4 regions of the Streptomyces sp. NPDC048590 genome follow, and region 4 is predicted to be linked to each of the others. Evidence: riboswitches for the same ligand, from Rfam matches in the RefSeq annotation. Region 4 holds a riboswitch; each other region holds the start of a gene.
The links. Region 4 has a riboswitch for cyclic di-AMP ahead of ACGFNN_RS27190 (transglycosylase family protein). Riboswitches for the same ligand answer to the same signal wherever they lie in the genome.
Positions count from the first base shown of each region.

Region 1: it holds a riboswitch for cyclic di-AMP, as region 4 does, so the genes downstream of both, ACGFNN_RS32150 (M23 family metallopeptidase) here and ACGFNN_RS27190 (transglycosylase family protein) in region 4, are expected to answer to the same signal.
Region 2: it holds a riboswitch for cyclic di-AMP, as region 4 does, so the genes downstream of both, ACGFNN_RS04965 (C40 family peptidase) here and ACGFNN_RS27190 (transglycosylase family protein) in region 4, are expected to answer to the same signal.
Region 3: it holds a riboswitch for cyclic di-AMP, as region 4 does, so the genes downstream of both, ACGFNN_RS34280 (M23 family metallopeptidase) here and ACGFNN_RS27190 (transglycosylase family protein) in region 4, are expected to answer to the same signal.

Region 1 is NZ_JBICWC010000014.1:107,879-115,559, forward strand. It holds gene ACGFNN_RS32135 (DNA topoisomerase (ATP-hydrolyzing) subunit A) at 1-2,358, opposite strand, end outside; gene ACGFNN_RS32140 (M16 family metallopeptidase) at 2,616-3,968, shown strand; gene ACGFNN_RS32145 (M16 family metallopeptidase) at 3,995-5,377, shown strand; cyclic di-AMP (ydaO/yuaA leader) riboswitch at 5,591-5,759, shown strand; gene ACGFNN_RS32150 (M23 family metallopeptidase) at 5,772-6,551, shown strand; gene ACGFNN_RS32155 (GntR family transcriptional regulator) at 6,784-7,488, shown strand; gene ACGFNN_RS32160 (HPr family phosphocarrier protein) at 7,670-7,681, opposite strand, start outside.
Region 2 is NZ_JBICWC010000002.1:103,025-110,705, forward strand. It holds gene ACGFNN_RS04945 (helix-turn-helix domain-containing protein) at 1-547, opposite strand, end outside; gene ACGFNN_RS04950 (ATP-binding protein) at 775-1,206, shown strand; gene ACGFNN_RS04955 (LysR family transcriptional regulator) at 1,241-2,152, opposite strand; gene ACGFNN_RS04960 (LysE family translocator) at 2,225-2,860, shown strand; gene ACGFNN_RS04965 (C40 family peptidase) at 2,879-3,349, opposite strand; cyclic di-AMP (ydaO/yuaA leader) riboswitch at 3,353-3,517, opposite strand; gene ACGFNN_RS04970 (hypothetical protein) at 3,892-4,200, opposite strand; gene ACGFNN_RS04975 (ABC transporter permease) at 4,883-5,878, opposite strand; gene ACGFNN_RS04980 (TetR/AcrR family transcriptional regulator) at 5,988-6,608, shown strand; gene ACGFNN_RS04985 (urease subunit gamma) at 6,748-7,050, shown strand; gene ACGFNN_RS04990 (urease subunit beta) at 7,065-7,376, shown strand; gene ACGFNN_RS04995 (urease subunit alpha) at 7,369-7,681, shown strand, end outside.
Region 3 is NZ_JBICWC010000020.1:17,423-25,103, forward strand. It holds gene ACGFNN_RS34270 (PrsW family intramembrane metalloprotease) at 1-158, shown strand, start outside; gene ACGFNN_RS34275 (aldo/keto reductase) at 234-1,178, opposite strand; gene ACGFNN_RS34280 (M23 family metallopeptidase) at 1,408-2,448, opposite strand; cyclic di-AMP (ydaO/yuaA leader) riboswitch at 2,460-2,612, opposite strand; gene ACGFNN_RS34285 (PP2C family protein-serine/threonine phosphatase) at 2,846-3,949, opposite strand; gene ACGFNN_RS34290 (MerR family transcriptional regulator) at 4,134-4,880, opposite strand; tRNA gene ACGFNN_RS34295 (tRNA-Met) at 4,982-5,055, opposite strand; gene ACGFNN_RS34300 (FAD-binding oxidoreductase) at 5,504-6,889, shown strand; gene ACGFNN_RS34305 (hypothetical protein) at 7,095-7,247, shown strand; gene ACGFNN_RS34310 (hypothetical protein) at 7,304-7,525, shown strand; gene ACGFNN_RS34315 (ABC transporter substrate-binding protein) at 7,589-7,681, opposite strand, start outside.
Region 4 is NZ_JBICWC010000010.1:93,478-101,158, reverse strand. It holds gene ACGFNN_RS27205 (nucleoside triphosphate pyrophosphohydrolase) at 1-740, shown strand, start outside; gene ACGFNN_RS27200 (cytochrome P450) at 788-2,074, shown strand; gene ACGFNN_RS27195 (transglycosylase family protein) at 2,180-3,157, shown strand; cyclic di-AMP (ydaO/yuaA leader) riboswitch at 3,448-3,617, shown strand; gene ACGFNN_RS27190 (transglycosylase family protein) at 3,618-4,310, shown strand; gene eno (phosphopyruvate hydratase) at 4,625-5,911, shown strand; gene ACGFNN_RS27180 (septum formation initiator family protein) at 6,004-6,474, shown strand; gene ACGFNN_RS27175 (DUF501 domain-containing protein) at 6,545-7,087, shown strand; gene ACGFNN_RS27170 (exopolyphosphatase) at 7,125-7,681, shown strand, end outside.

The sequences.
Region 1 (7,681 bases), on a different contig from region 4:
GCCGTTCTTCTGCGCGGCCCTCGCCGGGGTCCCGCCGGCCCAGGCGAACACCAGGACGTCCTCGCCCTTGAGGAAGCGCTGGCAGCGCACCCCGCCGGTCGCCCTGCCCTTGCGTGGGTACTGATCGAAGGGGGTGAGCTTCCACGTCCGCTCGGAGTCGTCCAGAGTGCCGTGCGAACCGGCGACCGTGAACACCACGGCATCCTCGGCGGGGTCCACCGCGGAGAAGGACAGGACGACCGCGCCCGCGGCGAGCTTGACACCCGCCATGCCGCCCGCAGCCCGCCCCTGAGGACGCACCGACGAGGCCGGATAACGCAGCAACTGTGCGTCCGAGGTGATGAAGACGAGGTCCTCCTCGCCCGTACGCAGCTGTGTCGCGCCGACGATCCGGTCACCGTCCTTCAGCGAGATGACCTCCAACTCGTCCTTGTTGGCCGGGTAGTCGGGCACCACGCGCTTCACCACCCCCTGCAGGGTGCCGATGGCAAGGCCCTGGGCCTCCTCGTCCAGCGTCGTCAGGCAGATCAGCTCCTCGTCCGCCTCCAGCGTCAGGAACTCCGAGATCTGGGCGCCGCCGGCCAGGTTCGGAGCCGCGTGCGTGTCCGGCAGCTGCGGCAGGTCGATCACCGAGAGCCGGAGCAGCCGCCCGGCGGACGTCACCGCGCCCACGTCCCCGCGCGCCGTGGCCGCGACGGCCGAGACGATCGCGTCGTGCTTCACCCGCCTGGCGTCCTCGGCCTGCACGACCGGCCCGGGGCCGGCGGTGCGGGCCAGCAGGCCCGTCGAGGAGAGGAGCACCTGGCACGGGTCGTCGGCGACCTCCAGCGGCACCGAGGCGACCTGGGTACCCGACGACTCCAGCAGGACCGTACGCCGGTCCGTGCCGAACTTCTTCGCCACGGCGGCGAGTTCGGAGGAGACGAGCTTGCGCAGTTCGGCGTCCGACTCCAGGATCGCCGTCAGCTGGGCGATCTCCTCGGTGAGCTTGTCGCGCTCGCCCTCCAGCTCGATCCGGTCGAAGCGGGTGAGCCGGCGCAGCGGCGTGTCCAGGATGTACTGCGTCTGGGTCTCGCTCAGCGAGAAGCGCTCCATCAGGCGCTCCTTCGCCTGTGCCGAGTTGTCGCTGTCCCGGATGAGGCGGATGACCTCGTCGATGTCCAGGAGCGCCACGAGAAGGCCCTCGACCAGGTGGAGACGGTCGCGTCGCTTGGTCCTGCGGAACTCGCTGCGCCGGCGCACCACGTCGAAGCGGTGGTCGAGGTAGACCTCCAGGAGCTCCTTGAGCCCCAGGGTGAGCGGCTGTCCGTCGACCAGCGCCACGTTGTTGATGCCGAAGGACTCCTCCATCGGCGTCAGCCGGTAGAGCTGCTCCAGCACCGCCTCGGGGACGAAGCCGTTCTTGACCTCGATCACCAGCCGCAGTCCGTGCGCCCGGTCGGTGAGGTCCTTCACGTCGGCGATGCCCTGGAGCTTCTTCGAGCCGACCAGGTCCTTGATCTTGGCGATCACCTTCTCCGGCCCGACGGTGAAGGGGAGTTCGGTGACGACGAGACCCTTGCGGCGGGGCGTGACGCTCTCTATGGCGACCGTCGCGCGGATCTTGAACGTGCCGCGCCCGGTGGCGTAGGCGTCCTTGATGCCGCCGAGTCCGACGACCCTGCCGCCCGTCGGCAGGTCCGGACCCGGGACGAACCGCATCAGCGTCTCGAGGTCCGCGCCGGGGTGCCTGATCAGGTGGCGGGCCGCGGCGACGACCTCGCCGAGGTTGTGCGGGGGCATGTTGGTCGCCATGCCGACCGCGATCCCCGAGGCCCCGTTGACCAGGAGGTTCGGATAGGCCGCCGGGAGGACGACGGGCTCCTGCTCCTGGCCGTCGTAGTTCGACTGGAAGTCGACGGTGTCCTCGTCGATCGACTCCGTCATCAGGGACGTGGCGTCGGCCATCCGGCACTCGGTGTACCGCATGGCGGCCGGCGGGTCGTCGTTGCCCAGGGAGCCGAAGTTGCCGTGTCCGTCCACCAGGGGCAGGCGCATCGAGAACGGCTGTGCCATGCGCACCAGTGCGTCGTAGATCGACGCGTCGCCGTGCGGGTGCAGTTTGCCCATGACCTCGCCGACGACGCGGGCGCACTTGACGTATCCGCGGTCGGGGCGCAGTCCCATCTCGTGCATCTGGGACACGATGCGGCGGTGCACGGGCTTCATGCCGTCGCGGGCGTCGGGCAGCGCCCGGGAGTAGATCACCGAGTACGCGTACTCGAGGAAGGAGCCCTGCATTTCGTCGACGACGTCGATGTCGAGGATCTTCTCCTCGAAGTCGTCCGGCGGCGGGGTTTTCGTGCTGCGGCGGGCCATCGCGGCTGCGACTCCTTCACAGATTCTGTCGGGCAACCTCAGGTTCTGACGCCGACCATTGTGGACCGCCCCGCCGACAACGCCGACCTCGACCCGTCCGTAAGGGCCGCCCCGCGCCCCCCGGCGGCCCCGCGGACCCCCTGTTTACGGCAGCATCTACGACAACATTCACCCGACGGGAACTTCGCCAGGTGCCCGTGCGCTTGCCTAGAGTGGCAGGTCCGGCAGGAAAACCTGTACCGATCGAAGGGACGTACATGCCCATGGGTCACACGGCCACAGCCCAGGCCGGTTCCGGCGGCTTGACGGCGACCGAACACCGCCTGGCCAACGGCCTGCGCGTGGTGCTCTCCGAGGACCATCTGACCCCCGTGGCCGCGGTCTGCCTCTGGTACGACGTCGGCAGCCGCCACGAGGTCAAGGGACGCACGGGCCTGGCGCACCTCTTCGAGCACCTGATGTTCCAGGGCTCGGGCCAGGTCAAGGGGAACGGGCACTTCGAGCTGGTGCAGGGGGCCGGAGGGTCCCTGAACGGCACGACGAGCTTCGAGCGCACCAATTACTTCGAGACGATGCCCACGCACCAGCTGGAGCTGGCCCTGTGGCTCGAGGCCGACCGCATGGGCTCGCTGCTCGCCGCGCTCGACGAGGAGTCCATGGAGAACCAGCGGGACGTGGTGAAGAACGAGCGCCGCCAGCGCTACGACAACGTCCCCTACGGCACGGCCTTCGAGAAGCTCACCGCCCTCGCCTACCCGGAGGGCCACCCGTACCACCACACGCCCATCGGCTCGATGGCCGACCTCGACGCGGCCACGCTCGAGGACGCGCAGGCGTTCTTCCGCACGTACTACGCGCCTAACAACGCGGTGCTCTCGGTCGTGGGCGACATCGACCCGGAGCAGACCCTCGCCTGGATCGAGAAGTACTTCGGCTCCATCCCCTCCCACGACGGGAAGCAGCCCCCGCGTGACGGCACACTCCCCGGCATCATCGGCGAACAGCTGCGTGAGGTCGTCCGTGAGGAGGTCCCCGCGCGTGCGCTCATGGCCGCCTACCGGCTGCCGCACGACGGCACCCGCGAGTGCGACGCCGCGGACCTCGCCCTGACCGTGCTCGGCGGCGGGGAGTCGTCCCGTCTGCACAACCGCCTGGTACGCCGCGACCGTACGGCGGTCGCCGCGGGCTTCGGGCTGCTCCGCCTGGCCGGAGCGCCCTCGCTGGGCTGGCTGGACGTCAAGACCTCCGGCGGTGTCGAGGTGCCGCAGATCGAGGCCGCCGTCGACGAGGAGCTCGCGCGCTTCGCCGAGGAGGGGCCCACCCCCGAGGAAATGGAGCGGGCGCAGGCGCAGTTGGAGCGCGAGTGGCTCGACCGGCTCGGCACGGTCGCCGGCCGTGCCGACGAACTGTGCCGCTACGCGGTCCTGTTCGGGGACCCGCAGCTCGCCCTGACGGCGGTCGGCCGGGTCCTCGCGGTGACGGCCGACGAGGTCAAGGCCGCGGCACAGGCGCACCTGCGCCCCGACAACCGTGCGGTCCTGGTGTACGAGCCGGTCGAACCTGCCGACGAGACGGACGGCACCGAAACGCACGAGGGGGCCGACAAGTGACCGACGCCGCCGTGACTGGAGTAGCGATGGAGTACCACCCGCAGCCGACCGCGGGCGAGGCCAGGCCCTGGGCCTTTCCCGCGCCCGAGCGAGGCGCCCTGCCCAACGGGCTGACGGTGCTGCGCTGCCACCGCCCCGGCCAGCAGGTCGTCGCCGTGGAGATCTTCCTCGACGCACCCCTGGACGCCGAGCCCGAGGGGCTGGACGGCGTGGCCACGATCATGGCCCGAGCGCTGTCCGAGGGCACGGACAAGCGTTCCGCCGAGGAGTTCGCGGCGGAGCTGGAGCGCTGCGGGGCGACGCTCGACGCCCACGCCGACCACCCGGGGGTCCGCGTCTCGCTGGAGGTCCCGGTCTCGCGGCTCGCCAAGGCCCTCGGCCTGGTCGCCGAGGCGCTGCGGGCCCCCGCCTTCGCGGAGAGCGAGGTCGAGCGGCTGGTGGCCAACCGCCTCGACGAGATCCCCCACGAGCAGGCCAACCCCGCGCGGCGCGCCGCCAAGCAGCTCTCCAAGGAACTCTTCCCCGCCACCGCGCGGATGTCGCGCCCCCGCCAGGGCACCGAGGAGACGGTCCGGCGGATCGACGCCGCCGCGGTGCGGGCCTTCTACGAAGCCCACTTCCGTCCGGCCACGGCGACCGCGGTAGTCGTCGGAGACCTCACCGAGGTGGACCTCGACGGGCTGCTCTCCGACACGCTCGGCGACTGGTCCGGCAACGCCGGCCAGCCGCGCCCGGTCCCCCCGATCACCGCGGACGACGCCGGCCGCGTGGTCATCGTGGACCGTCCCGGAGCCGTGCAGACGCAGCTGCTGATCGGCCGTATCGGCGCGGACCGGCATGACAGCGTGTGGCCCGCGCAGGTCCTCGGCACGTACTGCCTGGGAGGCACGCTCACCTCGCGGCTGGACCGCGTGCTGCGCGAGGAGAAGGGCTACACCTACGGGGTCCGGGCCTTCGGACAGGTCCTGCGCTCCACGTCTCCCGGCACGGCGTCGGGGGGAACCGGCGCGGCGATGCTGGCCATCAGCGGTTCCGTGGACACCGAGTCCACCGGCCCCGCGCTGGACGACCTCTGGAAGGTCCTGCGGACGCTCGCGGCCGAGGGGCTCACCGACGCCGAGCGTGAGACCGCCGTGCAGAATCTCGTGGGCGTCGCCCCGCTGAAGTACGAGACGGCCGCCTCCGTCGCGGGGACGCTGGCCGACCAGGTCGAGCAGCACCTCCCGGACGACTACCAGGCCGAGCTGTACGCCAGGCTGGCGGCGACCGGCACCGTCGAGGCCACGGCCGCGGTGGTCAACGCCTTCCCCGTGGACCGGCTGGTCACGGTCCTGGTCGGCGACGCCTCACAGATCGCCGAGCCCGTGAGGGCGCTCGGTATCGGCGAGGTGTCGGTCGTCACCGGCTGACACCGCAGCACATCACCGGCTGACACCACAGCACATCCGGAACCCCGGCGGTCTCGACCGCCGGGGTTCCGTCATCTGTCCGATTCGCCCGGTATCGCAGCTGTTTGCCCTGTGGGATGTCCGACAAAGGCCCCTATCCGTTTGGAGCGGATGAGCCGCCCGATCTAGCGTCGGCTCGGCTGTCCGCCGGACGAATGCCGCAACCGCGGCGACGGGCAGCCATCGCCGAGTCCCCGTCAGGCGCGAGCCTGGGGAGCCGGGGACCCATGAAGTCCCTGGGGTGAATCGGACCCCCGTACCTCGCACGAGGCCCGGGTGCCCGTAGGAGACCTTCCTGCTCCGAACCCGTCAGCTAACCCGGTAGGCGAGAAGGAAGGAAAGGACCAGCCACTCCATGGCGTTCATCCGTGCCACCGGGAAGCACCGTGCCCCGAGCCGCCTGACGCGCAAGGGCGCCGAGGTCGCCGGTATCGCGGCCCTGGCCACCGTCGGTGTCGTCGGCGCCACCGCCTCCCCGGCCCTCGCCGCGGACGCCGAGGCCGCCCCCGCCTCCACCGGTCTCACCCAGACCGTCGCGCTCGACACCTCCCTCGCCGCCCAGATCCAGGCGCAGGCCGAGGTCCAGCAGCACCAGGCCGAGGCCGCCGCCAAGGCGAAGGCCAAGGCGGAGGCGAAGGCAGAGGCCGAGCGCAAGGCGGAAGCCCGCGCCGAGAAGGCGCGCGAGGAGAAGGCGCGTGCGGCGCGCGCCGCCGAGCGTGCCCGGCTGAACGCCTTCCACCTCCCGGTCGCCGGATCTCACGTGACCACCGGTTACAAGTCCGGCGGCTCGCTCTGGTCCTCCGGCAGCCACTCCGGCGTGGACTTCCAGGCTGCCTCGGGCACCTCCGTCGTCGCCGTAGGCGCGGGCACGGTCGTCGAGGCCGGCTGGGGCGGCGCCTACGGCAACAACATCGTGCTCAGGATGAAGGACGGCACGTACACCCAGTACGGTCACCTCTCCTCCATCGGCGTCTCCGTCGGTCAGAGCGTCGGCTCCGGCGAGCAGATCGGCCTCTCCGGCTCGACCGGCAACTCGACCGGACCGCACCTGCACTTCGAGGCCCGCACCACCCCCGAGTACGGCTCGGACATGGACCCCGTCGCCTACCTCCGGGCCCACGGCGTCCAGGTCTGACGTCCGCTCAGCCCTTGGGCACACCACTTCGGCGAAGGCCCCGGCACCCTGTGCCGGGGCCTTCGCCGTGCTGTGACGACGGACCGCGCGGAAGGCTCGGCCGAACTGCGTTCCGGCCAAAAGATATACATGGATTCCGCCCCGCCATCGGAAATTCCCGCCGGTTGCAATAGAGTCACAGAACAGGCGTCGATCGGCCGCGTTTCGCGGGGATTAAGGCGGAGGTTCGGACATGCGCATTCCCGCGCATTCGGTATGCACGGCGATCCGTGACGACATCGTCTCCGGTGTCTACGAGCGCGGCAGCCGCCTCACCGAGGAGGTGCTCGCCCGCCGTTACGGCGTCTCCCGCGTCCCCGTGCGCGAGGCGCTGCGCACCCTGGAGTCCGAGGGGTTCGTCGTGACGCGCCGGCACGCGGGTGCCTGCGTCGCCGAGCCCACGGAGCAGGAGGCCGCCGACCTGCTGGAGATACGGATGCTCCTGGAGCCCCTGGGGGCCGCGCGTGCGGCTCAGCGCCGCAGCGACGCCCACCTCAAGGTGCTCCGCGGTCTGGTGAGACTGGGGCAGGAGCGGGTGCGCCGGGGCGAGGGGGAGGATCTGCGCTCCCTGGGGGGCTGGTTCCACGAGACGCTGGCCCAGGCTTCGGGGAGTCCCGCCCTGATCGCGCTGCTTACCCAGCTCAGGCACAAGATCGCCTGGATGTACGCCGTCGAGCAGCCGGTCCGTCCCGCTGACTCCTGGGCCGAGCACGGGGCCCTCGTGGACGCGGTGGCGCGCCGCGACACCGAGCGGGCCAGGGCCATCGCGACGCAGCACGCGGAGCGGGCCGCCGCCGCACACCGCCTGCGGCGTACGGAGCGGCAGGGGAGGCCGGAGGGTGCTCCCAGGGTGAGAACTTCGCAACACCCCGTAAACATCGCCGGAGCCCGTCATTAACAATGGGGCCGTATACAAAGAAGGTAATTGCCGGACGGCTTTATTTCTGCTGCCCTGATCCGGTAATTCCGAAGGTCTGTCCGGATTTATTTCGACGTCGTCCGGAAGCTGGAAAAGCCGCGGCTCCCGATGGGGTGCCGCGGCTTTTCCGCAGGGCTGTTCCGGATGGGAACGGCTGGAATCAGACGGTCTC
Region 2 (7,681 bases), on a different contig from region 4:
CGACCTCTCGGCGCAGTACCGCCTCGTCCAGCACCGCGCTCAGCCGCAGTGGCCGGGGCGCCCTCAGGACGCTCTGCCGGGCGAGTCTCACCTCCACGAGGGAATCGAGCTGTGCGGACGGGAGCCCGTCCAGGGAGGAACGGGTGACCGCCCGGGCGTAGTCGGCGGTCTGCAGCAGACCCGGTACCACCGAGGTCTCCAGGGTGCGCGCCCACGAGGCCTGCGACTCCAGGCTGATGAAGTCCCGGTACTGGGGCGGAATGAGCCCGCGATAGGCGTGCCACCAACCGTTCCCCCCGCCGCCGGCGGAGCCCGCGAGGGTCTGCAGCAGCGAGCGCAACTGCCCTTCCCGCACGCCGTACGCGTCCAGCAACCGTGCCACGTCACCGGGCGTCACCCCGCTGGCGCCGGTTTCGATGCGGCTGACCTTCGACTGGTGCCAGCCGAGGGCCGCTGCGGCCTCCCGGCTCGTCAGGCCCGTGGTGTGACGCAGGGCGCGCAGTTCCTCCCCGAGTTTGCGGCGGCGTACCGCGGGGCCGTTGCGCATGGCGCCTCCTCCCGTTGTACGGAGAGCCGGTCCCGACGGGTCCGGCACTGGAAAGGGGCCAGTGTCGCGTCCGCACGCCGTCCCCGGGGCATAGTTCACCGTAATGGGCGACAGATATATGCATATCTTGGTGGATCGCCGTCATGGGGGACGGTATCGGTGGCAGTCTGGCGCGAAGCACAGTCCAGGCCGCGTGGCGGTCAGGGTGGGAAAGGGACGGCGTCGCCATGGCAGACCATCAGGAAGCAACCGTCACTCTGGCGAGCGATCCGGCCTCGGTCTCGGTGGCCCGCAGATATGTGGCCCGGATCCTCCTCGAATGGGGACTCGCGGAGGAGGACGACGCCGCCGACACCATCCGGCTGATCGTGTCGGAACTCGCCACCAACGCCGTCCAGCACACCTTCGGGCAGTCGCCCACCTTCACCGTGGGGCTCCGTCTCGACGAGGACGGACAGTTCAGCCTCGGAGTGACGGACAGTCACCCACGCTGGCCCCAACGGCTGCCCGCCGCCGTACGGCAGGACAACGGACGCGGCATGGTGATCATCCGGACCCTGGCGAAGGAGTACGGCGGCCGGCTCACCGTCACGCCCACACCGGACGGGGGCAAGACCGTGTCCATCGCACTGCCGTGGCCGGTGCCCGCGCAGGCCTGACCGGTCCACCCGCGGCCGCCTTGCCCATACCGCTTCATGGGGTGCCGGCCCTCCCGAAACCGTTGCGCAGCAGGGCGACCAGTGACGCCGCGGCGGCGTTCCGGTCCTCCCGGTGCACGACGGAGATGGTCCGCCGGAACGCCGAGGGCTCAAGACGGCGCACGGCGAGGGGGGTCGGTGACATCGAGGCCACCATCTCGGGTACGACCGCCACCCCGAGGCCCGCGCTCACCAGGGCGCACACCAGGGCGTAGCCGGGCGACCGGCAGACCACGGCGGTGGTGGCGCCCGCGTCGGCCAGCGCCCGCTCCACCCCGCGTCGTGGCGGATGATCGGGTGCGCTGCTGATCAGCGGGCGGCCCGCCAGCTCCGCGACCGGCAGGGGGCCGCTGCCTTCCGACAGGATCTGTCCCGGCGCGGTGACCAGGACCAACTCCTCGACGAGCAAAAGCTCGGCGGTCACTCCCGCAGGCAGCGGTTCGGCGGCCGCGGGTTCGTAGGCGTGCGTCAGGGCCAGGTCGGCGTCGCCCGCCGCCACGGCGGCGACCCCGGCGGGTGGTTCGTAGTCGGTGACGGCCAGTTCCACGTCGGGGTGCGCCCTTCGGAAGGCGCTCAGTACCGGCGGCAGAAGATGGATCCCCGCCGTCACGAAGGTGCCGACCCGCAGCCGGCCCCCCGACAGCCCTGCAAGGCGGGCCAGTTCGTGCCGAGCCTGGTCCATCTCGTCCAGCACTCGCCGAGCCCGCCCTGCGAGCAGCTCACCGGCCGGCGTCAGACGCGCGCCGCGATGGTGCCGGACGAGCAGTTCGGCTCCCGCCTCCCGCTCCAGCTTGGCCAGTTGCTGGGAGAGCGCGGGAGCGGTGTAACCGAGTCGCGCGGCGGCGCGTGTGATCGAGCCGGCCTCGGCCACGGCGACCAGGGCCGCGAGCCGCGTCGGGTCGTACATTAAGCGTTCCTTTTGGCAGACCCAGAAGATTCCAAGTACACGCTAAAGGCCTGGCGCCGTCAGTGTGGACGTATGGACGCACAACTGCTCGCATTCGTCGCGGTGGCGGCGGGAATGGTCGCCCTTCCGGGTGCCGACTTCGCCGTGGTCGTACGCAACTCGCTCGAATCCCGCCGGTCCGGCCTGGCCACGGCGGTCGGGGTCGCCGGTGGTCTCGTGGTGCACACGACGCTGGCCGTCGCCGGACTCGCCGCCGTACTCGTCACGATGCCCGCTCTCTTCCGCACCGTACAACTGCTCGGCGGCGTGTACGTGCTGTACCTCGGCCTCAGCGGTCTCCACGCGGTGCGCCGGAGGTCCGCGGAGGCCGCACGGCCGGAGACCGGGGGAGAGGTGGCGCCGCGAGCGGGACGGTCGTTGCGCCAGGGCTTCCTTACCAACGCCCTCAACCCGAAGGCGCCGGTACTCTTCCTCAGCCTCCTCCCGCAGTTCGTACCGGACGGCACACCACCGCTGCCCAGGACACTGCTCCTGGCCTCGGTGGTCGTGCTGCTCGCGCTCGTCTGGTTCCCGGGCGTGGCCCTGATGGTGGACCGACTGGGCCCGTGGCTGCGCCGGCCGCGTGCCGCCCGGGTCGTCGAGGGCGGCAGCGGCGCGGCGCTCACCGCGCTGGGACTCGTCCTGGTGACCGGGCCCCTGCTGCACTGAACCGGGTGGACGGGAGGATCAGTGGACCCTCCCGTACCAGACGTTTCCGGACCAGATCTTCTCCAGCCGGACCACGGCCCCGGTCTTCGGCGAGTGCCAGATCCTTCCGTTCCCCGCGTAGATGCCCACGTGGTACACGCTGCGCCCCGCGTGAAAGAAGACCAGGTCGCCGCGTTGCCGCTGCGACCTGGAGATATGGCGGGTCTTGTTGTACTGCTGCTGGGCCGTGCGGGGGAGTTTCTTCCCGGCCTTCCTGAACGAGTAGAGCGTGAGCCCCGAACAGTCGAAGCGATGGGGGCCGGTGGCTCCCCATCTGTACGGAGCGCCCTTCTTGGAGGCGGCGATCTTCAGCGCTGTGGCCGAATGAGCGGCGGCCTCGGCGTCGTTCACGAATCCGGGGGCCAGCATCGTGGTGCCTACGGCGAATGCGAGAACCGAGGCCGTGCCGACCCGGGCGAACAGAGACGGGACATGAACCTGCGCAGTCATGCGCAACCCTTCGTCAGCCGCCTGTGAAGGATGACCTGTCGGGTTCGGGCTGGCGAAGTTGCCCGGCCGCGCGGTGCGGCTTCACCCCGAGGGCCGTCCGGAACTCCGGCCGGCCCGTTGTGCTCGGGTCCTCCACTCCTGCCGATCCACTTCTGTCGACCAGTCATCCGGGCGGCGGCAGGACTCGGCGTCCGCCCGGACCGCCCCGCCGCGGTGGCGGGGGCTCTTGTCGTCCCAGGGATCTTTACGCAAGGTCTGCCGGATTTCCTCTTGGAAATGTCGATATGTGTCATTCGTCGTTGCTCGTCCGATCGAGTGGGCGGACGTGGGCCGAGTTTTTCGTCCTGGCGCCCCACCGGCCGTGTACCAGCGGTGGAGCTGTTGATTCCGGTACGTGGCCGCGCCCGTCACGCAAGTTGATCTGTCCCTCGTGAGGGGGACCTCCTACGCTGAACGAGCGAGGAAAACTCGTCGCACCATCGGGCGTGTCGTGAAAAACCGCCGAAAGGCCGACCCACGGGCCCGATCCGGTGGCTCCGGATTCAGTCCGAAGCAGTCGGCGGGACGGCGACCCGCGCCGCGCGGCGCTCCCCGTCCAGGATCCGCAGAACCCTCGCCAGGGTCTCCGCGTGGATCTCCGACTCGCCCCGTTCGTGCATCAACGCGAGCGCTTCGCGCAGCGCGACGGCCCGCGACGCGAGGGCCTGTGCGGCTCTGAGTGCTCGGTAGGTGTCGCCGTCGCGAGCCGGGTTGATGCGGCCGACCTGGTCGAGCACCTCCAGGTAGCAGTCGACGAACTCGGCCTCGGCGCGGGTCAGGGCGGGGAGCGGCGGGAACGAGGAAGGGAGCATCGGGCGTTCACCTCGCGGGCTGCGGCGGCTGGGGCGGCTTGCGCTTCCGGTACGTGGTCCACCAGCCCGAACGCGAGCGCGGCCGGGGCGTCGTCGAGGACGGTGTCCCGTTCGATGCCCTGCTGATCTCCCGGTGCGAACGGCCTGTGAGGCGGGCCGGTACGGCCGTGAGCGGTTCGTGCTCGCGGGCCAACTCGCCCACGTGGACGTCCAGGCCGGAGGGCCGGCCCTGTACGAGTTCGCCCAGGGCGGCCCAGGGCGGGTTGCTGGATGACTACCCGCGCTCCGGGCGGGGCATGTCGGTGCACCGGCGCGCCCGCCCCGAGGAGTACGCGGACGGCCGCCCCGGGCGGCAACCTCCACCTCGCAGGTCAGGTATCGCGTGGTGTCGTGGAGTGCCGTCGTCGCCGTGAACGTCCCGCCGGGCAAGTTGCTTCAGAGGCCTACCGGCCCGGTGGGCGGCGCGCCCCATCGGAATGAACCGCCGGCCGGACCGGACGCCGACCGGTCTGCCGGGCGGGTGATGCGCGCGGTCCGCCGAAGGCCGGTGCTCGAGATCGCCGCTGAGCGCCGAGGCTCCGACCGGGACGACTGACGGCCCGTACGGGCGTGCTCGCCGCGGAGGCCGCGTACTGCCCGCATCTCGGCGGGGAGTACGCGGCCTCCGTCGTGCCGGGTCCCCTCAGCCGGCGAGGGCCGCCTCGCGCTTGCCGGCCGTGGTCCGCGGCGCGGCCTGCGTACGGCCGCTGCCGCGACCGCCTGCCAGGACCGCGACCAGGCCGAACAGGGCCCAGGCCGCCAGGACCGTGGTGGGCGCGGCCCAGGCGTTCCCGTCGAAGAACGCGACTGAGCGCAGCAACGTGCCGCCCGCGCCCGGCGGCAGCCACTGGCCGAGGACGCCGACCGGTTCCGGAAGCAGTTCGGGGGCGCTGGTGACGCCGGAGAACGAGTTCCCCAGCAGCACCATCAGCAGGGCCGCCAGACCTATGCCCGGCGTTCCGATCAGCGCGGCGAGGCCGGCCACCGGCGCTCCGATGGCCAGTACGGTCAGTCCGACGGCGCCGGCCTCGGTCCACCAGTCCCCGGTGAGCACGCCCAGCCAGCTGTCGGTCACGGCCACGGTGGCGATCCCGACCAGGGCGGCCCCGCCTACCAGGGCCCCGATGCCCCGGACGCCTCGCAGTCCGAGCAGGGTCACGACCGCACCGGCGGCCACGCCCGCGATCGCCAGCGGCAGGATGCTCGCCCCGAGAGCGCTGCCGCGAGGGTCGGTCCTCGGCGCCGCGACGACATCCGTGACCGGGACCTCGGTTCCGGGCGGTGCGGCGGACCCGACGGCCTCGGTCAGGAGCTGGGCGACGACCGGCCCCGCTGCCGACGCGGTGAGCAGCTGCGGACCCTGCTCCGTGATCACCACCGCGCCGTATACGACCCGGTCCTCGATCGCGGTACGGGCGGCGTCCGCGTCGTCGTAGCGGTGGATCTCGAAGGCGCCGGGACGCTGCTCGAATCGCTTCTCCATCTGTTCCGCCGCGGGGGCCGCTCCGGCGACGCCCACGGGCAGATCGCGCGGCGCGATCCTGGACGCCGGCCAGGCGAAGGCCCAGAGCGCGAGGGTCGCGATCAGGGGCACGAGCAGGATGGCCGCCACCGCACGACGGTTCGCTGCAGCAGGCATGGCGTGCTCCTCGATTCAAAGAGAATGATCGTTCGTTTTACTGACACTCCCACTGTCGCCGTCACCCTCCTCCGTTGTCAAGAATGAATGTTCGTTTTAAGTTGGGGTCATGGCACGTGTATCCCAGGAGCACCTCGACGCCCGCCGTCGGCAGATCCTTGCCGGAGCGGCGCGCTGCTTCGCCGGCAACGGCTTCCACGGCACCTCCATGCAGGACGTGCTGAAGGAGGTCGGTCTCTCGGCGGGCGCCGTCTACCGCTACTTCACGGGCAAGGAGGAGCTGATCGCCGCCATCGCCGCGGAGGCGTTCGGCCGCATCAGCGGTGCCTTCGAGCAGGCGGCGGACCTCACGCCGCCACCCGCCCCCGACGTGCTTCTGGGCAGGGTGCTCCGTGGCGCCCTCGACGGGGGGATGTACGGACTCGAGCGTCGCGCCTGCGCCATGCTCGTCGTCCAGGTGTGGGCCGAGACCATGCGCAACGAGCACCTCGCGACGGCGTTGGGCGAGGGGTACGCAGCCATGCGTGTGGCCTGGGTGCGGCTGGTCGAGGTCTATCGCGCGGCCGGCGCCATGAGCTCCGACGTGCCGGCCGACGACGTCGCGCGCACGATGATCGCCGCCGCGCAAGGCTTCCTGGCGCAGGAGGCGCTGTTCGGTGGGGCGGGGCCCGAGGTCCTGGAGAACGGGCTTCGCGGGCTGATGTCCATGGATCCGCAAAAGATCAGTTAACGCGCCGGAAAAACTTGCGCCCTAACGTGCAATACCTGGTCGCGGAATCCTCTTCATCGTTCAACAGAGTGTTGAAGCCGGGATAGGGTCCCGCTGCGCCCGGGGCAGGTACCGGGCGGAACACGAAGAGGGTGGAAGCGTGCAACTGACTCCGCACGAACAGGAACGCCTGCTCATCCATGTGGCCGCCGATGTGGCGGAGAAGCGCAGGGCGCGTGGGCTGAGGCTGAATCACCCCGAGGCGGTCGCGCTGATCACCTCGCACCTCCTGGAAGGCGCCCGCGACGGCCGGACCGTGGCCGAACTGATGGCATCGGGGCGGAAGATCCTCACCCGGGACGACGTCATGGAGGGCATCCCGGAGATGATCCACGACGTCCAGGTCGAGGCCACGTTCCCCGACGGCACCAAGCTCGTCACCGTCCACGAACCGATCGTCTGACGGGGGAGCGGCTGATGATTCCCGGAGAGATCCTGTACGCGGAGGGGCCGGTGCCGCTCAACGAGGGCCGGCCCGTCACCCGGCTGACCGTCCTCAACGCCGCCGACCGGCCCGTCCAGGTCGGCTCGCACTACCACTTCGCCGAGGCCAACCCCGGCCTGGACTTCGACCGCGGGGCCGCCCACGGGCTGCGCCTCAACATCGCCGCCGGTACCGCCGTGCGCTTCGAACCCGGCATCCCCGTCGACGTCGAACTCGTCCCGCTCGCAGGCCTGCGCATCGTCCCCGGACTGCGCGGCGACACCGGAGGTCCCCTCGATGCCTGAGCTCAGCCGCCCCGTCTACGCCGACCTCTTCGGGCCGACCAAGGGCGACCGCATCCGGCTCGCCGACACCGACCTGGTCGTCGAGATCGAGGAGGACCGGTCCGGCGGACCCGGACGCGCCGGTGACGAGGCCGTGTTCGGCGGAGGCAAGGTCATTCGAGAGTCGATGGGGCAGGCGCGCACCACCCGCGCCGAGGGCGCCCCCGACACGGTCATCACCGGCGCGATCGTCATCGACCACTGGGGGATCGTCAAGGCCGACGTCGGTATCCGTGACGGACGGATCACCGGCATCGGCAAGGCCG
Region 3 (7,681 bases), on a different contig from region 4:
CGACCGGACGGCTGCGCGCGGTCCCCCGTGCACCGTCGTTGCCCCGTCAGTTCACCCCCGGCAGCGGGCATCCGCAGCAGCTCCCCGCACCTCACCGGCACTACGGGGGCTACAACCCCTACCTGGACGACGGCGGGCGCCGGCCACCGCCCGGCTGAGGGGGTCTCCTGGTGCGGGATTTCCACCCGCGCCAGGAGACCGCGCCGCAGGGCGACGCCGGGCGCCCGGATGGATCAGGCGGATGCCGCGTCCAGCTCGGCCAGCTCCGCCTCGGTCAGCCGAAGCCCGGCCACGGCCATCAGCGCGGGCAGCTGACCGACGGTGCGTGCGGAGGCGATCGGCGCGGCGACGGTCGGACGGGACGCCAGCCAGGCCAGGGCGACCGTGGCGATCTCCGCGCCGTGCTCCTGGGCGACCTTGTCGAGGACCGCCAGCACCTTGCGGCCGCGCTCGGTCTCCAGGTGCTTGCCCGCGCCCTCGGCGCGCGCGCTCTCGACCCGGGTGCCCGGGCGGTACTTGCCGGTGAGGAAGCCCGAGGCGAGCGCGAAGTACGGGACCGCGGCGAGCCCCGCGTCTGCTGCGGTGTCCTGGAGCGCGCCCTCGTAGGTGTCGCGCGAGACGAGGTTGTAGTGCGGCTGGAGCGCCACATAACGCGCCAGACCCTCGCGCTCGGAGAAGTCCAGGGAGGCGCGGAGTCGCTCGGGGCTGATGTTGGAGGCCGCGATCTCGCGTACGGTCCCGGCCTTCACCAGCTGGTCGAGCGCGGTGATGATCTCCTCGACGGGGACGGTCTCGTCGTCGAAGTGGGTGTAGTAGAGGTCGATGTGGTCGGTGCCGAGCCGACGCAGCGAGGCCTCGGCGGCCTCCTTGATCGTGGCGGGCGAGAGCCCCTTGTACGCCGGGTGGGCGCCCACCTTGGTGGCGATGACGACGTCGTCGCGACGGGAGCGGGCCGCCAGCCACTTGCCGATCAGGGTCTCCGACTCGCCGCCCTCGTTGCCGGGGACCCAGGCGGAGTACGAATCGGCGGTGTCGACGAAGTTGCCGCCGGACGCCACGTACTCGTCGAGGACGGCGAACGTCGTCCGCTCGTCGGCCGTCCAGCCGAAGACGTTGCCACCGAGGGCGAGGGGGAAGACCTTGAGGCCGGATGAACCGAGCGCGCGAAGAGAAGTCATGGAAGGCGTCAACGACGCAAGTGAGGCAGGTATTCCGCTTTACCGGCCGTTCGTCTTCACCGGTCGTCCGTGGGCCTCACGGCCCGCTCGCGTCGCCCCACCTGCCGCCCCGCCGGCCGCAGGTCCCGTTGATCGTGCCGTTCCGTCACAGACGGACCGGCGGCCCTGACGTCGGGGGGTTGTGCGTCAGGACCGCCGGGGTTCGGTGCGCCGGAGAGCGGCGCGGGGGTCAGATCGAGAGACCCTTGCTCTGCAGCCAGGCCATCGGGTCGATGCCGGTTCCGTCCGGAGTGTGGATCTCCAGGTGGAGGTGCGGGCCCGTCACGTTGCCCGTGGCCCCGACCCGGCCGATCGTCTCGCCGGTGGTGACCTTCTGTCCGGCGGTGACGTCCATCGACGACTGGTGGCAGTACCAGACCTCCGTGCCGTCGTCGAGCTCCAGGACCGTCCGGTAGCCGTACGAGCCGGACCAGCCGGCCGACTTCACCGTCCCGCCGTGCACGGCCTTGACCGGCGTGCCGGTGGGAGCCGCGAAGTCCAGCCCGGTGTGGTGGCCCGAGGACCACATCGAACCGGCCTGGCCGAAGGTCGAGGTGATCGTGTAGGACGAGGTCGGAACGGCGTAGCTCGCGGCGAGCTTGGCGAGACGCTCGGCCTCCGCCTTCTTCTTGGCAGCCTCTTCCGCGGCCTTCTTCTTGGCGGCGGCGTCGGCCTCGGCCTTGCTCTGCTGCTTCGCGGCCTGGGCGGCTGCCGCCTCGGCGGCCGCCTGCTCCTCGGCGGCCTTGGCCTCGGCGTCGGCGCCGGCCTGCTGCTGCTCGGCCTGCTGGAGGATGCGGGCGCGCAGCGCCTCACCCGCGTCGGTGGCGCCCTGCTCGGCCTCGGCCTCGGTGATCCCCGCGGTCGTGAGCGGGGAGGTCAGTGCGGCGGTCTGCCGGTCCGAGTCGGAGTCGCCACCCATGAACGCGCCCACGCCGGGCAGTGACTTGGCGTCAGGAAGGTTGTCGGCGATGGAATCGGGAAGAGAGATGGAGACCGGCGGCTTGCTCTGCGCGGTGGCCATGCCACCCGCGCCGACGGCCGCGATGACACCGACGCCGAGGACGGTGGAGCTACGGGCGAGACCGCGCTGCTTCGCCACGCGATGACGGCCGCGCACAGGGCGGATGGACTCCTCGGTGGGGTTCCATTCCTCCCACGACCTGTCCGGATCACCGAAGCTGCCGGTCTTGAGCGATGACGGAGCCTCGGGGGCAGGCTGGTTCGACGCCACGTGGGCGCTCTCCTTTCCTTCCTTCTCGCCTACCGGGTTAGCTGACGGGTTCGGAGCAGGAAGGTCTCCTACGGGCCCCTTCGTCTCTCTCGAGACACAGGTGCCCGATTCACCCCATGTAGGTGGTTCCCCGGTTCCCTTGCGGAATTCGGCGCCGCGCACGGTGCCGCCTCTTGCGACGACAGGTACAACCGCGCTGCGTTATCGAACGTTAATAGACACCAGGCTTTGATTCCAAGCCGTTCCGGCAGATCGTTCGGGGCTGGGGCCTGGACTTTAAGGGGTCAAACAGGCGCAACCGGGCGAGTTGAAGGCCTTCGATCCGGCCACCACTTTCTGACGGTGCGTCAAATGTTATGCGTAGTGAGACCCTTCGACTACCGAAAGTCGCGACCGGTCATTCACCGGCCCGTCCCACGATCTTCACCGTCGTCCGCCGGGCCGGCTGCCCCCGGGAGGGCCGTCCGACCGCGAGGAGCGCGAGGTCGTCCGTCGACCGTCCTCCGGTGTGCAGGCGCACGTCGTCGGTGAGCGCCGACAGCATCTCCTCGGGCCCCGGGAAGAGCCGGCCACGCAGCCGGGCCGCAGGGTCGTAGAAGACTCCTTCGGCGTTCCGCGCCTCCGAGAGCCCGTCGGTGAACGCCAGGAACGTCGCCCCGGCCGGGAGTGTCCACTCGTCCGACCGGTCGGGCCCCGCGTCGAGGCCCATGCCGAGCGGCAGGGCGGGTTCGGTCGGCGCCAGGACGTCGAGCGCCCCGTCCGCGTGCAGTACGAGAGGCTCGGGATGGCCACGGTTGACCACCCGAAGGATGTCCGAGCCGGTCGGTACCTCAGCGAGCACGGCGGTGACGAACCCCTCCACGGAATCGAAGCCGCCCCGCCTCGCGCCCTCCCTCGCCAGCGCCCGCTCCAGCCTCTGGGCGACCCCCTCCAGCGAACGCTCCTGCTCCGCGGCCTCCCGGAAGGCCCCGATGACGACGGCCACCGCCGCCACGGAGTCCAGCCCCTTCCCGCGTACGTCCCCGACCACCAGGCGCACCCCGAACGGCGTGTCGGTCACGGCGAAGAGGTCGCCGCCCACGAACTCGTCGGCCTGGGCCGCCTCGTAGCGTGCCGCGACCAGGAGCCCGCCGATCCGATCCTCGGGCGCCGGCAGCACCGCCCGCATAGCGGTCTCGGCGATGACCCTGGCCGAGGCCAGCTGCTCGTTGCCGCGTCGCACCACCCGGTTGATGACGAGGGAGAGCGCGGACACCGTGAGCACGGTGAGCAGATCGGTGATCGGGACGACCTCGTCGAGGCGGCCGTCCGAGATGCGGATGGCGAGCACCACCAGGAACGCGGCCGCCCCGGTACGGACGGTGGAGGTCAGGGAGAAGAACGGGGCGGCGATCAGCGGAGCCGCCGCGAACAGGGGGACAGCCGTGACCTCGGGCGGGGTCACCATGTCGAGCACCACCCCGACGCAGATCATCAGTGCGGGGAGGTAGCGCACGAACATCCGCGACCGCGCACCCCCGCCGGATGCCCCGCGGCGTCTCTCCTGTTTCCCCACCTGTGCACTCCTGCCCGGTCCGCCCACGGCTGCGGACGGTACCGCGCCCCACCCGGCCCTGCCGAAGCCTCGCCGTACGGCGCAACGCCGTAGGCCGAAGGGAGGAGCGTGCCGCCCCGCACCCCGGTGGTCAGCCGGGGAGCCGGTGCTGCGCGTGGATCGTCAGTGCATCCCGTACGAAGACGGCGGTTCCGTCTCCGTGGCGATCGTAGTTCCTCGCGAAGCGGGGATCGGAGACATACATCTCCGCGAGACCGGTCACGTACGCGCGCGTGACCTCCGTGGTCACCGACAGCCAGGCGCAGTGCCGGCGGGCGATCTCCTGCACCTCGTCGCTCCCCGGCCCGAGACCCGCCGCCCGCGCCTCGCCGTAGTCCCGGGCGATCGCGTCGTGCACCCCCAGGAACTCCGCCCGCTCCTCCTCCCCCAGCCCGCGCCACCAGCGGTCGCCACGCTCGTACGCCTCGCGGCCCCAGCGCTCGGTGACCTCCTGCTCGTACCGGGTGTGATCGAAGCCGTCGAACACGTCCTCGGCCATGAGTTCCTCCCCTTCCTCGATCCGGTGGAGAGTGGTCCGCACCGAGGTGATCTGCCGTCCGATGCGCTCCCGCTCCTGCTCCAGCAGGCGCAGATGGGTACGCAGCGCCACCGTGGGATCGCGCTGCCCCTCCAGCACGTCCTTGATCGCGGGCAGCGACAGTCCCAGCTCCCGGAGCAGCAGGATGCGCTGGAGCCGGACCAGGGCGTCCTGGTCGTAGTAGCGGTAGCCGTTGGCGGCGGTGCGGCTGGGCGCCAGGAGACCGATGTCCCCGTAGTGCCGGAGCGTCCGGCTCGTGGTGCCCGCGCGTCTGGCGATTTCCTGGATGGACCACTCCATGCCGGGAACGCTAGATCTTCACGTAGCGTCAAGGTCAAGCGCGGCACGAGGACAAGAACAAGGGCCCGGATCCTTGGAAGGATCCGGGCCCTTGTCTTCAGTAGCGGGGACAGGATTTGAACCTGCGACCTCTGGGTTATGAGCCCAGCGAGCTACCGAGCTGCTCCACCCCGCGTCGTTGTGAGTACAACTCTACGCCATCCCGGAGGGTGCTCCGAACCACTTTTCGTCCGGGACCCTCTCGCGTCGGAAACTCCGGGCCCCTCTCGCGTCGGAAACCGCGGGCCACCGGGCCCGGCCCTTCGGGTGTCCCGCCGGGGTGGCCGGAGCCCCTGCCCGGCGGCGTGCCCGGACCGGTGGCGGCCGGGCCGGCTCCCGCGATTGCGCGCCCACCGGACGGGCGTGACGCTTGAAGGGCAAGCCTTTCGGCGTTCGCCCGCCCACGGGCGGTGCGGGAGTTCCGGCGCCGGCTCCACGGCCGCGCCCGCTCTGGCGTACCCGTGCGAGGGAACCGGAACAGGCCGGGCGCGCATGCCCGGGGGAGTGTCTTCGACAGAGCGTCGTCCGCCTGGACGGTCCTGGGTGGCGTGCGGCCGGCCGAAGCACACGACCCGGGAGAGATCATGGACGCCACCCTGCTCGAGACCATGAGAACCACGCTGCGCGGCCCGGTCGTCGGTCCCGGCGATCCGGGATACGGGCAGGCGCGCACGGTGTACAACGCCATGATCGACAAGAAGCCCGCCGCCGTGGTCGAGTGCCGCGACATCGCGGACGTCATGGCGGCCGTGGACTTCGTCCGTGAACACGGCCTGGACGTGGCGGTACGGGGAGGCGGGCACAGCGGGCCGGGGCTCTGCCTCGCCGACGACGCCGTGACGATCGACCTCTCCCCCATGCGGGGCGTGCGGGTCGATCCCGCGATCCAGACCGCCCAGGCGGACGGCGGCGCGACGCTGGGGGACTTCGACCACGCCACCCACGCCTTCGGCCTCGCCACCCCGGCGGGCATCATGTCGACGACGGGCATCGGGGGCCTCACCCTCGGGGGCGGACACGGCTACCTGACCCGCAAGTACGGACTCACGGTGGACAACCTGGTCTCCGCCGACGTGGTCCTGGCCGACGGCAGCTTCGTGGCCGCCAACCCGACCGAGAACCCCGACCTGTTCTGGGCCCTGCGGGGCGGCGGCGGCAACTTCGGCATCGTCACGTCCTTCGACTTCGAGCTGCACCCGGTGGACATGGTGGGCGCCGGAGCCACCGTCTGGCCCCTGGAGCTCTTCCCGGACGTGCTGCGCTGGTACCGCGACTTCCTGCCGCAGGCACCCGACGACCTGTACGGCTTCTTCGCCTCGCTCTGCGTGCCGCCCGCGCCGCCCTTCCCCGAGGAGATCCACGGACAGAAGATGTGCGGCGTCGTCTGGTCCTCGACCGGGGATCCGGCCGCCCTGGAGGAGAGTCTCGCCGTGGTGCACGAACCGGGGCCGCCCGCCTTCCACTTCACCGCCCCGATGCCGTACCCCGCACTCCAGTCGATGTTCGACGAGCTCATGCCGGCCGGTCTCCAGTGGTACTGGCGCGGGGACTTCTTCGACCGGATCACCGACGACGCGGTCGACGTGCACACCGAGTTCGCCGAGAAGCTCCCCACCGGACTGTCGACCATGCACCTGTACCCGGTCGACGGGGCCGCGGGCCGTGTCGGTCCCGACGACACCGCCTGGGCCTATCGCGACGCCGCCTGGTCCGGGGTGATCGCGGGCATCGACCCCGACCCCGCGAACGCCGGGGCGATACGGGACTGGGCGGTCGGCTACTGGGAGGCCCTGCACCCGCATTCGATGGGCGGCGCCTACGTGAACTTCCTCGGCGCGGGCGAGCCCCAGGGCCGGGTCCGGGCCACCTACCGCGGCCACTACGACCGCCTCGCGGAGGTCAAGCGGGCGTACGACCCGCACAACCTCTTCCACGCAAACCAGAACATCGAGCCCGCGGCGGCACGCTGACCGTGGATCCGGGCCGCCAATTCCGAGGGAAAGCCGTGCCGGGAGGGTTACAGTCTGCGTGCACCGCACGATGATCCGGACGCCCCCGGAGCGGAGCGGCACCGGTGGTGGCACTTCGTGGCCCTGCCGGTCGGGACCCGTCCGGTGATCATGTGACGGCTCGGGCCCGGGGCTCTCACACACACCTACGTACAGGACACCCGAGATGACCGACCTGCCCGCCCGCACGACCCGGCGCCCCGCCGACACCGCGCCCCCGGCCGCCGACCGCGGTGTGGCCGCCCCTCTGCCGACACCGCAGTACTCGGGTCTGTTCATCGAGCCCGACCTCCCTCCGGCGGCCGACGAACCCGAATGACGGGCGCCACCGGGGCGTTCGGGTGACCGCCCCGGGCACCCGCTCGTTGGAAGGCCATGCGAATCCGTATCGGCGTGATCGTCCTCGCGGTGGGTCTGCTGATCGCCGCCTACCTCGCGAACCGCCCGTCCGAGGCCGAGACCGAGGCGGCCTGCCGGCGGGCCCTCGACAACACGTCGACGATGACCGAGCGTCCGGACGTCTGCCAGGAGGTGCCCGCGGAGACCTACCGCGCCTTCCTCCTCATGTACGAACTGCGGGAAGAGGGCCTGGACTGACGGGACCGCGGCCGGAGCGCCAGCCTCCTGTCCCCGGGCTCCCCGGAGACAGGAGGCCCTTCGTCAGCCCTGCTGTTCCTTCCACTCCGCCTGGGCCTCGTCGAGCTTCCCGGCGAACGTGTCCAGGAAGTCCTTCGCGCTCGTCTTGCCGAGCAG
Region 4 (7,681 bases):
ATCAGCGGCTCACCGACGGGCTGGCCCGGCTGGGGGGTTCGGGCCGGGTGCGGATGCCCGACCTGGAGCTGCTGCCCGGTTCGTACGACCTGCCCGGCGCCCGGCTCCTGGACCTGGTGCAGGTCATGGACCGGATCCGGCTCGCCTGCCCCTGGACGTCGCAGAAGACCCACGAGGGCCTCGCCAAGTACGCCATCGAGGAGGCGTACGAGCTCGTCGAGGCGATCGAGGACGGCGACCGCGAGGAACTGCGCGAGGAACTCGGGGACGTACTGCTCCAGGTCGTCTTCCACGCGCGCATCGCGCAGGAGGACCAGGAGGAGCCGTTCGGCATCGACGACGTCGCGGCCACCATCGTCGAGAAGCTGATCCACCGGCACCCGCACGTGTTCGGCGACGAGACCGCGGAGACCGCCGATGACGTGCGCGCGCACTGGCTGCGCACGAAGGCGATCGAGAAGCAGCGGGAATCGGTCACCGACGGGGTCCCCCTCGGGCAGCCCGGTCTCGCGCTCGCGGCCAAGCTCGGCAGCAGGGCCCGCGCGGCCGGCCTCGACGTCCCGCTCCCCGAGGGCGCAGCGGCCGACGGGACCGGATACCGGCTGCTGGCCCTCGCCGTACGCGCGGAGGAGGACGGCATCGACCCGGAGGCCGCCCTGAGGGCCGCCGCCCGCGCCTACCGGGACGCGATCCGTGCGGCCGAGGGCCTCACGGCCGGGCGGGAAGGCGTGGAGGGGTGAATCCGGGCGGCGCGGGGACACGCCGCCGGGCCGGATAGCGTCGAGGGGTGAAGGACAGTCCCGAAACCCCCGGCCCGTCGCCCGAGCTCTTCACCTGGGAGTTCGCCACCGACCCGTACCCCGCCTACGCCTGGCTGCGCGAGCACAGTCCCGTGCACCGTACACAGCTGCCCAGCGGTGTCGAGGCCTGGCTGGTGACCCGGTACTTGGACGCCCGGGAAGCCCTCGCCGACCCTCGGCTTTCGAAGAACCCGGCTCACCACGCCGGGACGGCGAGCGCCAAGGGCAGGACGGGTATCCCGGGGGAGCGCAAGGCGGAGTTGATGACGCACCTCCTGAACATCGACCCGCCCGACCACACCCGGCTGCGCAGGCTCGTGTCCAAGGCGTTCACCCCGCGCCGGGTCGCCGAGTTCGCCCCGCGCATCCAGGAGCTGACGGACCGGCTCATCGACACCTTCGCCGAGGACGGCAGGGCCGACCTCATCCACGACTTCGCCTTCCCGCTGCCCATCTACGCGATCTGCGACCTGCTCGGCGTACCACGCGAGGACCAGGACGACTTCCGTGACTGGGCAGGCATGATGATCCGGCACGGCGGCGGCCCCCGGGGCGGGGTGGCCAGGTCGGTCAAGAAGATGCGCGGCTATCTCGCCGAGCTGATCCACCGCAAGCGGGAGGCCCCGGGCGACGACCTGATCTCCGGGCTGATCCGCGCGAGCGACCACGGTGAGCACCTGACGGAGAACGAGGCCGCGGCGATGGCCTTCATCCTCCTGTTCGCCGGCTTCGAGACCACGGTGAACTTGATCGGCAACGGCACCTACGCCCTGCTGCGCAATCCCGGCCAGCGCGAGCGCCTGGAGCGTTCCCTGGCCGCGGGTGAGACGGACCTGCTCGCCACTGGAATCGAGGAACTCCTGCGCTACGACGGACCGGTGGAACTCGCGACGTGGCGCTACGCCACTCAGCCCGTGACGCTCGCCGGGCAGGAGATCGCCGCCGGTGACCCCGTGCTCGTGGTCCTGGCGGCGGCGGACCGCGACCCGGAGCGATTCCAGCATGCGGACACCCTGGATCTCGCGCGGAGTGACAATCAGCACCTCGGATACGGGCACGGCATCCACTACTGCCTGGGCGCCCCGCTGGCCCGGCTGGAGGGGCAGGTGGCACTCGCGACGCTGCTGCGGCGCCTCCCCGACCTGCGGCTCGCCACGGATCCGGCCGATCTGAGGTGGCGGGGCGGGCTCATCATGCGTGGACTGCGCACCCTTCCCGTGGAGTTCGGAACAGGACGCCCCGGCGGCGAAAGTGACAGATTGTCAACTCTGTGACTTTCACGTGATCTCCGCTGCATCGACTTGTGACACACGTTCGAGTAGGGCTAGGTTCACCCCTCGACCCACCCGTCACATGTCAGTCACACGGAAGGCAATCCCATGGGCTCCGCGACCGGCAGACACCGTCGCCCTCGCCAGGCACCCGCCATCGTCGTCGCCGCAGGCGTCACGGGATCGGCCATCGCCATTCCCCTGCTCGGCGCGGGCGGCGCCCAGGCGGCCGAAGCGACCACTTGGGACAACGTGGCCGAGTGCGAGAGCGGCGGCATGTGGAGCGCCGACCTCGGCAACGGCTACTACGGCGGCCTGCAGCTCTCCCAGGAGACGTGGTCGGCCTACGGCGGCACGGAGTACGCCGCCAGGGCCGACCTCGCCAGCCGCTCGCAGCAGATCGCCGTCGCGGAGAAGGTGCTGGACGACAAGGGCCCGCAGGCCTGGGCCAGCTGCGCCGTGATCTCCGGGCTCACCCTGGACGCGACGCTGCCCGGCGTGGACCCGGGCGACGAGGAGTCCGACGACGCCTCCAGCAGCGCCACGCCCTCCGACGACCCGTCCGCCGAGGCCGACGACCCCGCGGACACCGCGGAGGGCGACGACGCCACGGCCGAGAAGGACGCCGGGGACGGGAAGGCGTCCGGCGACGCGAAGGGCGAGGACGAGAAGAAGGACGAGGACGAGAAGGCCGGCGAGTCCGGGGCCTCTCCGTCCGCCTCCCCCTCTGCCACCCCGTCGCCCGAAGGCTCCCAGGCGTCGAAGGGCGGCAAGCACCGGGGCACCCCGGCCCCCGAGGAGTCCGCGGAATCCACGGCCGGCACCGGACGCGACTCCGGCCGCCACGCCTCGCGCGGCGAATCCGGCGCGCGCGAGGGCGCGGAGGGCACGTACACCGTCCGCGCGGGCGACAACCTGTGGGCCATCGCCGACGCGCAGGAGCTCCCCGGCGGGTGGCCGGCGCTCTACGAGGCCAACAAGGACGAGCTCGGCTCCGACCCCGACCTGATCCTCCCCGGCCAGAGCCTGGACCTGGGCCTCGGGGACACCGCCCAGGACGCTTCGGCGGAGACCCCGGCCAACTGATCCAAAGCGCTGAAACACCCCGAAATCGGGGGCACTTAAGAGACCTATGTCCACTTATGCGTAAGTGAGACATGGGTCTCTTTGTGTCGGTCGGTGCGCGTCGGGCGCCCGGTCCGTCCACATTGGCTCCGACCTGCGAAAACGATCCTTCAGGGTGCACCGTTACGGGCTGATTGGTCGTTATGTCCATCTTTGAATGTGGGGGTTGCGTGTGATTACGGTCGGAGCCGCTCGCACCGCGGGCACCTTCGACCGTCACGCCGAATCCTGCCGTCGGCCGAGGGGTACCGACGCGTAAAGCGCCGTAGGCAGGAGCGGGGGACCCAGGTAGGTGCCGGACCCGGACGTCGCGAGACGGAGGGGAACGGCTAGGGGTGGAGCCGTCCGCGGGAGCGGATGGCCGGGCAACTCACAGGCCCGAACCCGACAGCTCACCTCGTAGGCGTCGGTGAGGAGAACCATGCTGCTTTCCAGCACGGGCAAGCACCGTCGCCCGTCCAAGGCCGTCCGGATCGCGACCCTGGCCGGAGTCACCGGCGCGGCCGTCGCCGTGCCGCTCATGGGCGCGACCAACGCCTCCGCCGCCTCCGTCGAGACCTGGGACGCCGTCGCCCAGTGCGAGTCCGGTGGCAACTGGTCCATCAACACCGGCAACGGCTACTACGGCGGCCTGCAGTTCTCGCAGTCCAGCTGGGCCGCGGCCGGTGGTACGCAGTACGCCGCGCGCGCCGACCTGGCCACCAAGGACCAGCAGATCGCCGCCGCCGAGAAGCTGCTCGACATCCAGGGCCCGGGTGCCTGGTCCTGCGCCGGGGCCGGCGGCCTCACGAACGACGGTGTGGACCCGGGCGTCGACACCGGCTCCGCCAAGAACGGCGACACGGCCCCGAAGGCCGCGCCGGAGCGCAAGGCCGAGCAGCCCACCACGCGCAGCGAGAAGCGCACGGCTCCCGAGAAGACCGTCACCACCCCCACCGGCCAGAAGGTCGCGAAGGGTGACGGCGAGTACAAGGTGAAGGCCGGCGACACCCTCAGCAAGATCGCCGACGCGAAGAAGGTCAAGGGCGGCTGGAAGAAGCTCTTCAAGCTGAACGACGACATCGTCGAGAAGGCCGACCTGATCTTCCCGGGGCAGCAGCTCCACCTGAAGTAGTCGGAAGCGGTCCGGGGTCTTCCTCCTGCCCCGGAGGGCCCGGCCCGGCGTGCAGACCCCCCGCACGCCGGGCCGGGCCGTTCCGGCACCCGCGATGTGCCGGAATGTGCTCACCCGACGGGGTGAGCGTTCAACTGTTGTGGTTACTGTCCAGTAAAATTCTGGAGATTTGCCCGTAATGCAGGCCCTCGGGTCCTTTTTCGTCCCAGGGGACGGGCGGACGGCCGACGGAGCGGGCCGGGCCGGTTAGGCTCGTGACGCAAGGCCACAGTGACCCTGCCCAATCAGTGTCAGATCCCAGAAGGAGATGCCTCGTGCCGTCCATCGACGTCGTCGTAGCCAGGGAAATCCTCGACTCCCGGGGCAACCCCACGGTCGAGGTCGAGGTTGGCCTCGACGACGGCAGCACGGGACGTGCTGCTGTTCCGTCCGGCGCCTCCACCGGTGCGTTCGAGGCCATTGAGCTTCGCGACGGCGACCCCAACCGTTACCAGGGCAAGGGCGTCGAGAAGGCCGTCCTCGCCGTCATCGAGCAGATCGGCCCGGAGCTCGTCGGCTACGACGCCACCGAGCAGCGCCTCATCGACCAGGCGATGTTCGACCTGGACGCCACCGAGAACAAGGGCTCCCTCGGCGCCAACGCCATCCTCGGTGTCTCGCTCGCCGTGGCGCACGCCGCGTCCGAGGCCTCGGACCTCCCGCTCTTCCGCTACCTCGGCGGCCCGAACGCGCACCTGCTGCCCGTTCCGATGATGAACATCCTGAACGGCGGCTCGCACGCCGACTCCAACGTGGACATCCAGGAGTTCATGATCGCGCCGATCGGCGCCGAGTCCTTCTCCGAGGCCCTTCGCTGGGGCGCGGAGATCTACCACACCCTGAAGAAGGTCCTGAAGACCAAGGGTCTGTCCACCGGTCTCGGTGACGAGGGCGGTTTCGCCCCCAACCTCGAGTCCAACCGCGCCGCCCTCGACCTCATCATCGAGGCCGTCAAGGAGGCCGGTTACGTCCCGGGCCGCGACATCGCGCTCGCGCTCGACGTCGCCGCGTCCGAGTTCTACAAGGACGGCGTCTACGAGTTCGAGGGCAAGTCCCGCTCGGCCGCCGAGATGACCGAGTACTACGAGGAGCTCGTCTCCGCGTACCCGCTGGTCTCCATCGAGGACCCGCTGTACGAGGACGACTGGGCCGGCTGGAAGGTCATCACCGACAAGCTGGGCTCCAAGGTCCAGATCGTCGGCGACGACCTCTTCGTGACCAACCCGGAGCGCCTCGCCCGCGGCATCGAGGAGGGCTCGGCCAACGCCCTGCTCGTCAAGGTCAACCAGATCGGTTCGCTGACCGAGACCCTGGACGCCGTCGAGCTGGCGCAGCGCAACGGCTTCAAGTGCATGATGTCGCACCGCTCCGGTGAGACCGAGGACGTCACCATCGCCGACCTCGCCGTCGCCGTGAACTGCGGTCAGATCAAGACCGGCGCCCCGGCCCGCTCGGACCGCGTCGCCAAGTACAACCAGCTGCTGCGTATCGAGGAGATCCTCGACGACGCCGCCGTGTACGCCGGCCGTTCGGCGTTCCCGCGGTTCCGCTTCGAGGGCTGACAGCCCGAGTCCGGGGCACCAGCCTCCGTCCGTCCCCGCATCCGGTCCCGTACCGTGTGCGGGGACGGACGTGCGTGACGGGAGCGTGAGACATGGCCGGGAAGGACCGCGACCGGTTCTCCACCGCGACCAGGCTGCGACTGCTCGGTGAGCAGACCGCGGCCCGTGTCTACCGGTCCCAGAACCGCCGTCAGGCGCGGCGTTCCCGGCTCACCGGCCGGGCCGCGTTCCTCGCGCTGATCGTCTGCTCCCTGGTGGTCGCGCTCGCGTATCCGATGCGGCAGTACATCTCCCAACGCGACCAGATCGCCGAGCAGGAGAGGCTCTCGCAGGAGGCCCGGCAGCGGACCGAGGAACTGCGCGACGAGAAGGCGCGGCTCAAGGACGACGCGTACATCCGGCGTCTGGCGCGCCAGCACCTCCACTACGTGCTGCCCGGCGAGACCGGCTACACCGTGGTCGACCCGGACGCCGCCGAGGAGCGGCGGGGCGATCCGGGGGCGACGGGCCGGCCGTGGCACTCGAACCTCTGGGACGGCGTCGACAGCGCGGACCGCGAATGACGCGGTGCGCGCGCCGGGCCCGATCCCCGTACCGATTCATACAGTCCGACCGATGACATTCAAGGCAGGCATGGACACGCCCCCTCCGCAGACAGAACCCACCACGCCCACCGCCGCGGACATCGCCGCGTTCGAGCTCCAGCTCGGCCGTCCGCCGCGTGGTCTGCGCGCCATCGCGCACCGCTGCCCCTGCGGCAACCCGGACGTGGTCGAGACCCAGCCCCGCCTGGAGGACGGCACGCCGTTCCCCACGACGTACTACCTGACCTGCCCGCGTGCCGCGTCCGCGATCGGCACGCTGGAGGCCAACGGGGTCATGAAGGAGATGACCGAGCGGCTCACGACGGATCCGGAGCTGGCCGCCGCCTACCGTGCCGCGCACGAGGACTACCTCGCGCGCCGTGACGCGATCGAGGTCCTGGAGGGCTTCCCGAGCGCGGGGGGCATGCCCGACCGCGTGAAGTGCCTCCACGTCCTCGTCGGCCACTCGCTGGTCGCCGGTCCCGGGGTGAACCCGCTGGGCGACGAGGCGATCGCGATGCTTCCCGAGTGGTGGGCGAAGGGCCCCTGCGTCACGCCGTGCGGCGGCGACGCCGCCCCCGACGAGTCCTGACACCCGCCCGCGGTACCCGTACGACCACAGGAGCCCCATGACCCGCGTTGCCGCCGTCGACTGCGGTACCAACTCGATCCGTCTGCTCGTCGCCGACGTGGACCCCGCCACGGGGGACTTCGCCGAACTCGACCGCCGCATGCGGATCGTCCGCCTCGGCCAGGGTGTCGACCGCACCGGACGGCTGGCCCCAGAGGCGCTCGAGCGCACCTTCGACGCCTGCCGGGAGTACGCGGCCGTCATCAAGGAGCTCGGGGCCGAGCGGATCCGCTTCGTCGCCACCTCCGCCTCCCGGGACGCGGAGAACAGCGACGAGTTCGTCCGCGGTGTCCTGGACATCCTGGGTGTCGAGCCCGAGGTGGTCACCGGCGACCGGGAGGCTCAGCTCTCCTTCGACGGCGCCACCAAGGAACTGCTGGGCGCCGAACACCTGGAGAAGCCGTACCTGGTGGTGGACATCGGCGGCGGCTCCACGGAGTTCGTCGTCGGTGACGACTCGGTGCGGGCGGCGCGGTCCGTGGACATCGGCTGTGTGCGCATGACGGAGCGTCACCTCGTGGTGGACGGAGTCGTCGTGGACCCGCCGACCCCTGA